DNA from 3 places in the Mycobacterium lehmannii genome. Region 3 is predicted to be linked to each of the others. Evidence: predicted binding sites of a transcription regulator. Region 3 holds the regulator's gene; each other region holds the start of a gene.
The links. The regulator LexA, encoded in region 3, represses DNA repair genes until DNA is damaged. The targets are predictions, from matches to a motif close to CGAACANNTGTTCG.

Region 1 (3,256 bases), on a different contig from region 3:
GCTCTGGCGGGGCCCAATGATGTGCTGGTGTCAAGCACCTTGCGCGACCTGGTGATCGGATCGGGGCTCGAGTTCGAGGATCGTGGGACACACCAACTCAAAGGTGTGCCCGGGGAATGGCCACTGCTCGCCGCCACCTAGAACGGCGGAGGTCTGTTGCGCTCGTCGGCGTAGGGCTGGTTGCGCTGACGCTCCGCTTCGATGGCGGCGGCGCGGCTCTGCTCGCGGGTTCGGTTGCGGCGCGGCATCTTCAAGCAACGGGCCGCATCGTCGATAAGGTCGACGCTGGGGTCGACCACCGCGGGCGCGGTCGGCCGGCACAGCGACGGGAACAGCAGCTTGCTACCTGGATGCGTGGTGTACTTCTGCCCGCCCGGTGAGAGCCACTCGACAGTGCCGTCGGGATGTTGTCGATCGCGCCAACCGATGAACGTCTTGTAGAGATGGTGAATTCGGCACAGGCACTTGAGGTTCGACGCTTGCGTGGCACCCCGTGGATAGGGGATGGTGTGATCGATGTCGCAACGGATGGCCGGCTTGTCGCAGTTTGGGAAGCGGCACGTCAGGTCGCGGCAGCGGATGAACCACGCCAGGGCCGCCGAGGGATTTCGTCGCCTTTCCGGAGGCGCATCCCCTGGGTGTTTCACGGGGCGACGCCGAGCGACGGCCAGCTTGGCGGCCACAATCGGGGCAGGCACCACGCCGCGGCCCATCACAAAACCTGGCGATGTCGCGGCCGGGCCTCCCAGGCTGGGATCGTCGGGTTCGACCGCCTCGACTGGCTTGTCACCGTCCAAATCCGCTGGGGTTTCGTCATTTAACGTGTCTTCGCTCGCCACGACGTGCACCATCACGTTGTCGACGGTGAGACCCGCGGCAGGGCACTCGTCCGAACCACACGCACACGGCAGCGCTTGCGCGCCGTTGACGGCGGCGGCGAGGGCGTCGGCGCGGCGCTGCTCTTGGGTGCGGGGGTCGTTGTCACACACCGTCGCGGCCAAGGCTTCGAGGCGTTGGTCGATCGACTCACCGTCGTGGGCGAAAACCGTCGCCTCGATGTAGGCGACGCCCAAGCCATTCTTACTGTTCCTCACGTCGACGTAGCGGGTGCGGGAGCTGTTCTCGGCACGGCGCACCGCGGCGGGGTCGAAGCGGTCGACCCAGTAGTCGATCGAGGTCTGCAACTTCATCGATGACAGCGTCGTCCACCCCTCGACGTGCGCAGCGATCGCGGCATCGACGTTGGCCAGCGCGTCGCGGTCTTGGATCAAGCGGGTGCGAGACACGATGGTGGTCACCTCGCGGTAGGAGATGGCGCCGGTCAGGAACACCGCGTTGACGCCGGGAAGACGGTCACGCAGGGTGATCGCGGTCTCCAGCAGGGATGCGGCTATTCCGAGCGACACACGCTGGGCGGGGGCGATCTCGGCGGCAACCGCGGCGTAATTGTCGAGGATCCATTGGTCGCGTTCGGCCGAGCCGTCGGCGGCGTACATCCGATCCAACACATCGGCCGCCGCCGAGAGCCGGCGCGCGCAGGCGGCGTTCTCGATGCGCGCCCACGCACCGGCCGCTCCGGCACCGCTAGTGCCGTCGGCCGCCTGAACCAGCTGTTCGAACATACTAGCGAATTTAGCCACGGGGACAGACGCGGGTCGGCCGCCAGTGCACTCCGTCGCCCAACCTGTAGATGAACCTGAGCTTGGGGATAACGTGCGCTTTCGTCGGGATTCAGGCGTACGCGCGCATTTCTGATGAGGCAACGGGGGATGGAGGACCCAAGTGGTTCGAACACAAGTTCGATACACTGCAACCATGGGCTGGCATACCGGGCCACCGAGCTGGGTGGAAATGGAGCGGGTGCTCAACGGCAAACCGCGCCGCGCCGGCGCTTGGCCCATCGACGAGCAGATCGGCGACGGCGGCGACAGCCCGGCCTGGTCCAGTAGGCGAGGCGAGTACCAGCCACTCGACGTCGAGCGACCCACGTCGACGGTTCCCTACGCCGAACTGCACGCGCATTCGGCTTACAGCTTCCTCGACGGCGCCAGCACGCCGGAGGAACTGGTCGAGGAGGCGGCCCGACTGGACCTGCGGGCGATCGCGCTGACCGACCATGACGGCCTCTACGGCGTGGTGCGCTTCGCCGAAGCCGCCAGGGAACTGGAGATGTCGACGGTATTCGGCGCCGAACTGTCCCTCGGCGGGGGCAACCGGACCGAAGACCCCGATCCGCCCGGCCCGCACCTGCTGGTGCTCGCGCGCGGCCCCGAGGGCTACCGGCGGTTGTCACGCGAACTCGCCAAGGCGCACCTGGCCGGCGGTGAGAAGGGCAAGCTGCACTACGACTATGACGCGCTGACCGAGGCCGCAGGCGGACACTGGCACATCCTCACCGGCTGCCGTAAAGGGCATGTCCGACAGGCGCTTTCAAAAGGCGGTCCGCAGGCCGCCGCCACCGCGCTGGCTGACCTGGTCGACCGCTTCGGCCGCGACCGGGTCAGCGTCGAACTCACCCATCACGGGCACCCCTGTGACGACGAATGCAACGCCGTCCTTGCCGAGCTGGCGCCCCGGTTCGGCCTGAGCGTGGTCGCCACCACCGCCGCGCATTTCGCCGAACCGTCGCGGGGCCGGCTTGCCATGGCGATGGGGGCGATCCGCGCCCGGCACTCGATGGACGAGGCCGCCGGTTACCTTGCCCCGCTGGGCGGTTCGCATCTGCGGTCGGGTGAGGAGATGGCCCGGCTGTTCGCCGACCGGCCTGAGGTGGTGACGGCCGCGGCCGACCTCGGTGAGCAGTGCGCGTTCGGTCTTGCGCTGATCGCACCGCAGTTACCGCCGTTCGACGTCCCCGACGGCCACACCGAGGACAGCTGGCTGCGTCATCTGGTGATGGAGGGCGCGCACCGGAGATATGGCCCACCGCAGCGGGCGCCGCGCGCATACGCGCAGATCGACCATGAGCTGAAAGTCATTGAGCAGCTGACCTTTCCCGGGTACTTCCTGGTGGTCCACGACATCACCCGGTTCTGCAGGGAGAACGGCATCCTGGCCCAGGGCAGGGGATCGGCGGCCAATTCCGCGGTCTGCTATGCCCTCGGCGTCACCAACGTGGACCCGGTCGCCAACGAATTGCTGTTCGAACGCTTCCTGTCCCCGGCGCGCGACGGCCCACCCGACATCGACATCGACATCGAATCGGACCTGCGGGAGAAGGCCATTCAGTACGTCTACGACCGCTACGGCCGCGACT
Region 2 (3,256 bases), on a different contig from region 3:
CCGTGAGGGCCTCGGCGACAGCGGATTCCACCAGCTCCGGATCTACGGGCTCGGCCGTGAACTGCCGCACCGATCGGCGCAGCAGCTGCGCCTGACTCCTGCCGAGCGCGATGGCCTCCTCGGTGCCGAGCCAGAACAGGTCCTCCTCGCCCGCCCGCACCAGCCGGCGCGCGGTGGAACCGTCGTCGGGCAGCCGTAACCCGCGCACCACCGCGACCGGGATGTCGGTCAGCTTGCCCTTCACCAGATCCGCTGCCGCGGCGATCTCGTCGGCCACCGCGATCTCGGTGACGATCAGTTCGTTGCCGTGCCGGTCGACCGAACCGCCGTAACCGTGCAGCACGGTCACGCCGGCCGCGCCGATCGCCACGTCGGTCTGCCCGTTGCGCCAGGCCCGGCCCATGGTGTCGGTGACGACGACGCCGACCGTCACGCCGAGCCGCTCGCGCAGCGCGGACGCCAGTGCCGCGGCGCTGGCGTCGGGATCGGTTGGCAGCAGCGCGAGTTCGGCGGAGTCGACGTTGGAGCCGTCGACACCAGCTGCGGCCTGAACCAGGCCGATCGCGTTCTCGGTGATCAGCGTGCGGCCCTTGCGCGCCAGCACGCGGACCGCCTCGGCGTCGATGAGCCTGCGTCGCAGCACGTCGCGCTCCTCGGGGTCGATCGGCGCATCGACGATGCGGCCCTCGCACTTCGACATCACCTTGCTGGTGACCACGACGATGTCGTCGTCACGCAGCCACGGCGCGGCCTCGGCGATCGCCGAGGCAAGGTCGTCGCCGGGGCGGAACTCGGGCAACCCCGCAATGGGCAGCAGCTCCACCGCGGCGGCCGAGCCATGGTCGCCGCTCGGCGGCGCCGTTGAGCCGGGGTCGCCGCTCGGGGGCGCCGTTGAGCCGGGGTCGCCGCCGCTCATGGCTTCACGCCTGCCAAATCCATTCCGGCGCGAACCATCTCGGCGGTGACCTCGGGGTCGGTCATGAGCAGTGGCACCGCACGCACGTCGACACCGTCGATCGCCGCGCCGTCTCCCTCGTGCACCAACCAGCCGTCGAGGATGCCGACACCGGAGCGCGCGCCGTAGTGTTTGCCCACGGCTTCGGACGTGCTCGGCACGCCGATCACCGACAGGCATTCATCGGCCATGCCGCGCAACGGCTTTCCGCCGATGATCGGGGAGTAGCCGATGACCGGCGCCGGTGTGGAACGCAGCGCGCCGCGGATACCGGGTACGGCCAGGATCGCGCCGATGCTCACCACCGGGTTGGACGGCGCGATGAGCACGACGTCGGCGGCTTCGATGGCCTCGGCGACGCCGGGTCCGGCAGTGGCCTTTTCGGCGCCGACGAAAGCGAAGCTGTGCGTTGGTACTTTCGCCCGGTATCGCACCCACCACTCCTGAAAGTGGATGGCACGTTTCTCGCCTGCGTACTCGCCGGGTCCGGGATCGGTAATGACGACGTGGGTTTCGCTGCGGTCGTCACTGGCGGGCAGCAGCCTTGCCCCGGGGGCCCATCGCGCACATAGCGCCTCGGTCACCTGCGACAGCGGATAGCCCGCGCGCAACATCTGGCTGCGCACGAGATGTGTCGCCAGGTCCCGGTCTCCGAGGCCGAACCAGTCGGGCTGCACGCCGTAGGCCGCGAGTTCCTCCTTGGCATGCCAGGTTTCGTTGCGATGTCCCCAGCCGCGTTCGGGATCGATACCTCCGCCGAGGGTGTACATGCAGGTGTCGAGGTCCGGACAGATCCGCACGCCGAACATCCACGCGTCGTCACCCACATTGACCACTGCAGTCAATTCGTGCTCAGCAGTATCATCAGTCCCAGCAGTACCTTTGGCGCCACCAAACTGCCCAAGCCCCAACAGATGTTGCACGCCAAGCAGGAAGCGGGCGCCGCCGACGCCGCCGACCAGTACGGTGACCTTCACATCGACCGAGCGTAGGCCGTCCAACCGAATTCGGTACGGGCAGGAGCGGCGGCCCGGGCCGGTGGGCGGGAGTGTGATGGACACGCCGAGGTCACGACTCGCCGTATTTCGATCACGGAATGGTATGAATTCCTGTTCTAGAGCTTGACCAGGGCGACTGACGCGTGTGTAATCACAGCAGTGTCATTTCCCGGTAGGCCATCCGGTTCCGGTGCCGCAGACCGAGATTCGATCACTTGTTCGAATTGGAAGTGTTCCGCATCTCTGCGGGCCACTTATAGGGGATCAACGAGACCAGGTGAGGAGGCGGAAGATGTCTTTTGAGTACGGCGATTTCGATCGTCTGGTTCGGTTCGACAGCCGAGTCTTCGGCTCAGTAGACAGCGCGCCGCACGCCCATTCGGAACCGGCACCGGTTGAGACGCCCCGGCGTCCCCAACTGAGTTTGGTGCCCGACCCGATCGAGGTGGCGCCGGCACTGACACCGGAGGACGAACTCTGGCAGGAGAAGGCGCTGTGCGCCCAAACCGACCCCGAGGCGTTCTTTCCGGAGAAGGGCGGCTCGACGCGCGAAGCCAAGCGCATCTGCCAGGGCTGCGAGGTGCGCGACGCCTGCCTGGATTACGCGTTGGCGCATGACGAGCGCTTCGGTATCTGGGGCGGCCTGTCCGAGCGCGAGCGTCGCCGCCTCAAGCGCGGAATCATCTGAGCCGCGAGATCAGTCGTCGTCGATCGTCGGGTCGATGACGGAAGGCTCGACGCCCAGATATGTGGCGACCTGAGCCACCAGGATTTCATGCAGCAGCTCCTCGAGCTCGACTGAATCCTTGGCCCGCCGCTCGATTGGTTTGCGAAACAGCACAATTCGCGCGCGTGTGGCGTTCCCCCTGACGTCCACGCCCGCCGGGATCAGCCGGGCCAGCGCGATCGGCCCGTCGGCGATCACTTCCGGCGGCCACTGCACACTGTCGGGATCCTTGGGCGCAATGCGTGGTATCTCGTCCACCGCGACGTCCAGTGTCGCCAGCCGGTCCTGCCAACGCCGCTCGATCGGCTCGTAGGCCTCCAGCACCGCCATGTCGAACCTCTCGGCGCGACTGCGCCAGCCCGGCACGGTCGGGGGGAGTAAGGGCCCGCGCATCCCGCGACCCCGGCGCGCGCGCATGTGTCCACGCTTGGCCACCGCTTGGGTGCTCCTTTCGTGCGCGATGAACTGGATCGTAACGGTTCGAGATCGGCCGTCGGCAGGCTGCGCGTGTCCGGCGGCATGCGGAGTGCGGCCACGATAGCCTTCCGCTGTGAACGTTCCCCGTCGCTGCTGCCG
Region 3 (3,256 bases):
CAACACCCGCGACAAGACGTTCACCACCGTGCCGCCCGACCTCGCCGGGCAATTGGCGGACCTGCAGATCCCCGGCGACGCGACGTCGGCGATCAACGCGGCACGCCGCGCGGCGGGAGGCCCGCTGGGCCCTCTCGGCGCCGCGGAGGGACCGCCGTACCCGATAGGCGACGACGGTCTGGCTCAGAACTTCGCCGGCGGCAAAATCTTCTACAGTCCCGCGACAGGGGCGCGAGTCGTCACCGGTCAGGTCCTGGCCAAGTACGAAAGCCTCGGTGGGCCCGAGGGGGATCTCGGATTTCCGATCGCCAGTGAGGCCGACGGCGGGCTGCCCACCGCGAGCCGGATGGCGCGCTTCGCCGCCGACGACAAACCGGTGATCTTCTGGACGCCGGACCACGGCGCTGTGCTGGTGCGCGGCGCGATGAGTGCGGCGTGGGACAAGCTCGACGGCGCGGAGGGGACGCTCGGCGCACCGATGGCCGACCAGTCCGAGAAGGGCGACGTCATCACGCAGCGGTTCACCGGAGGCGTGGTCAACTGGAATCGGTCAACCGGTGAGTTCAGCACCGAGCCGCCCAACCTCGCGACCGAGTTGGCCGGCCTGGAGGTCCCCGCCGAGCAGGGCCCCGATACGGCCGGCACGCCGCGTGCGTCGGACTCCGGTGGTGACGGGAACTGGTTCGCCTTCAGCTGGTGGTGGCTGCTCGCGATCGTGCCGGTGCTCATCCTCGTTGGCCTGGTGGCGTTTGCGAGCCTGCGCAACCGGCGTCGTAACGACGTCGATCGACCCGGACCCGTCGAGGACCACTACGACGACTCGTACGGCGCCGAGGCCGAACAGGCCTACAGCACACTGGGTTCGGGGGCAGCCGGGGCGGGCGGCGGGGATCCGTCCGCGGCGATGTTCGGCGATCGGTATGCCACTGAGGGTTTGGGCGCGTTGTCTGCGTCGGGGGAGTCGGGCTCGGCGTCATCGGCCAATCCCTGGGAGGCGCCGTCGCCGGACTTCGGTGGTGCCTCGGACACGTCGGCATTCGCCGCGGGTGAGGAGAACCCGGACAATGTCGACACCGCGCCGACCCGGATACAGAGTTCCGGAGAGGCCGGCATCGCCGCGGAGCGCCTGGCCGCCGGCGCGGGTGAGACCGCCGGCGAGCAGGACGGTGCGCCCGAGGACCGCGACGCGCTACCCGATGAGCGCGACGCGCTACCCGAAGAGCGTGACGACGAGCTGTACGGGGCGTCTGACGAGCGTGGCGCGTTGTTCGAGGAGCCCGACATGGGGTACGAGGAACGCGATATACCCGCCTTGTCGGTGGAACGTGAACCTCCGCAACGGGATCCGCTGACCGACACGGGCCGTCACGCCAAGATCGTCATCGACGAGCCGGAAGTGCCCAGCCCGGCGTTCCGCCTTCCGTTCAGTGACTCCGGGCAGGCGCCCGAGGGTTACCCGATCAAGGCCGACACCCAGTCGGGGCTCTACTGGCTTCCCACCTCGGCCGAATACGATGAGGTACAAGCCGAAATCTGGTTCTCCAGCGAGGAATTCGCGCGCACGAACGGCTTCGTCCGGGCCGACTAGATCTTCCGTATGACGGTGACGACCTTGCCCAGCACCGCGGCGTCGTTACCTGGAATCGGATCGAAGGCCGGGTTGTGCGGCATCAACCACACCTGCCCGCGTGTGCGTTTGAACGTTTTCACCGTGGCTTCGCCGTCGATCATCGCGGCCACGATGTCCCCGTTGTCGGCGACGTTCTGTTGACGCACGACCACCCAGTCGCCGTCGCAGATCGCGGCGTCGACCATCGAGTCGCCGACGACCTTGAGCAGGAAGAGCGAGCCCTCGCCGACCAGTTCGCGCGGCAGGGGGAAGACGTCTTCGACGGCCTCCTCGGCCAGGATCGGCCCGCCCGCGGCGATGCGCCCGAGCACCGGTACGAACGTCGGCTCCGGCAGGGCATCGGAGCCGGCGACGTCGGTGGCGACGATCGGAGTCACGTGGTCGTCGGCGCCGCGCACGTCGACGGCGCGCGGCCGGTTGGGGTCGCGCCGCAGGTAGCCCTTGCGTTCGAGCGTGCGCAGTTGATGCGCGACTGAGGATGTGGAGGTCAAGCCAACCGCATCGCCGATCTCCCTGATGCTCGGTGGATAGCCACGGTTGGTGACCGATGCGCGGATCACGTCGAGGATGGTGCGCTGACGCTCGGTGAGCCCAGAGTCCACAGATCTGGCCCCGCCTGTGCCGTCCCGATTATCGCTGCTGGAGTCCATGCCGCCGAATGTAACCCGCGGCACTCGATTAATCAAACATGTGTTCGAGGCGTGTCGGAGTCGGGGTGCCTCAGGAAGTCGCGGAAATCGCGCATCGATTTTCTGTCGGTGGCCTGTCCTATCGTTTCACAACAGTTCGATCACACGTTCTATCTTTCGAACATGTGATCGACTATCTTCGAACACAAGAGCGAAAGCAGCGGATCGGAAGGCAGGCAGATGACCGTTCTCGACACCCACGAATTCCAGGCCCCGCGCGTGGTCAGGACCGGTATCCGGCCTCCAGGCGCCCGTCGTCGGCACCCCGCGGCCACCCGGCCGGGCGGAGCGGCGGTCCGCTATCGCGGAACCGGCGTGCTGATGTCGCGAGCATCGCACCGACGGCGACCGATCACTCCCGCCACCACGGTGCTCCTGTCCTTGGTCGCGGCGGGAATCACGATGTGGCTCGGCCTGGTCGCGCAGTTCGGCGGCGTTGTGGGCACCACGTCGACCGCGGTGCCGGAGCGCCTCGCGGTGGTGCAGGTCCAGACCGGCGAAAGCCTGCAGCACGTCGCCATGCGTGTGGCCCCCGACGCGCCCGTGAGCCAGGTGATGGAGCGGATCAGCGAGCTCAACCAGCTCGACTCGCCCGCACTGGACGCCGGCCAGACACTGATCGCGCCGGTCGGCTGACGGTCACCGGCCGGCCAAACAGCTTGCTGCGCAGACATGTTCACCGACAGATCGGCCGACTATGTGCCGTTCAGCCCGGTGCTGGGCTTTCGCAACCCGCCGCGGGTACGCTCGGAGAGGTTCGAGTTGGTCCTCTGTTGGCGCGGCGAAGGAGCGGTGATGCACTGTCCGTTCTGCCGTCACCCGGATTCGCGTGTGGTCGACTCGCGGGAAACCGACGAGGGCCAGGCCATCCGGCGGCGGCGATCATGCCCGGAGTGCGGACGTCGGTTCACTACGGTCGAGACCGCCATCCTGGCCG

Region 1: a site for LexA is predicted at 1,789-1,802, ahead of AU192_RS03100 (error-prone DNA polymerase). Genes of this name have one in related genera too.
Region 2: a site for LexA is predicted at 2,162-2,175, ahead of cofD (2-phospho-L-lactate transferase). Genes of this name have one in related genera too.

The regions. Positions count from the first base shown of each region.
Region 1 is NZ_LQIR01000002.1:63,410-66,665, reverse strand. It holds gene AU192_RS03110 (adenylate/guanylate cyclase domain-containing protein) at 1-141, shown strand, start outside; gene AU192_RS03105 (HNH endonuclease signature motif containing protein) at 138-1,622, opposite strand; gene AU192_RS03100 (error-prone DNA polymerase) at 1,816-3,256, shown strand, end outside.
Region 2 is NZ_LQIR01000006.1:52,678-55,933, reverse strand. It holds gene AU192_RS05405 (coenzyme F420-0:L-glutamate ligase) at 1-916, opposite strand, end outside; gene cofD (2-phospho-L-lactate transferase) at 913-1,932, opposite strand; gene AU192_RS05395 (WhiB family transcriptional regulator) at 2,372-2,641, shown strand; gene AU192_RS05390 (metallopeptidase family protein) at 2,651-3,073, opposite strand; gene AU192_RS05385 (DUF3499 domain-containing protein) at 3,231-3,256, shown strand, end outside.
Region 3 is NZ_LQIR01000012.1:44,397-47,652, forward strand. It holds gene AU192_RS08105 (LGFP repeat-containing protein) at 1-1,588, shown strand, start outside; gene lexA (transcriptional repressor LexA) at 1,585-2,280, opposite strand; gene AU192_RS08115 (LysM peptidoglycan-binding domain-containing protein) at 2,500-2,955, shown strand; gene nrdR (transcriptional regulator NrdR) at 3,115-3,256, shown strand, end outside.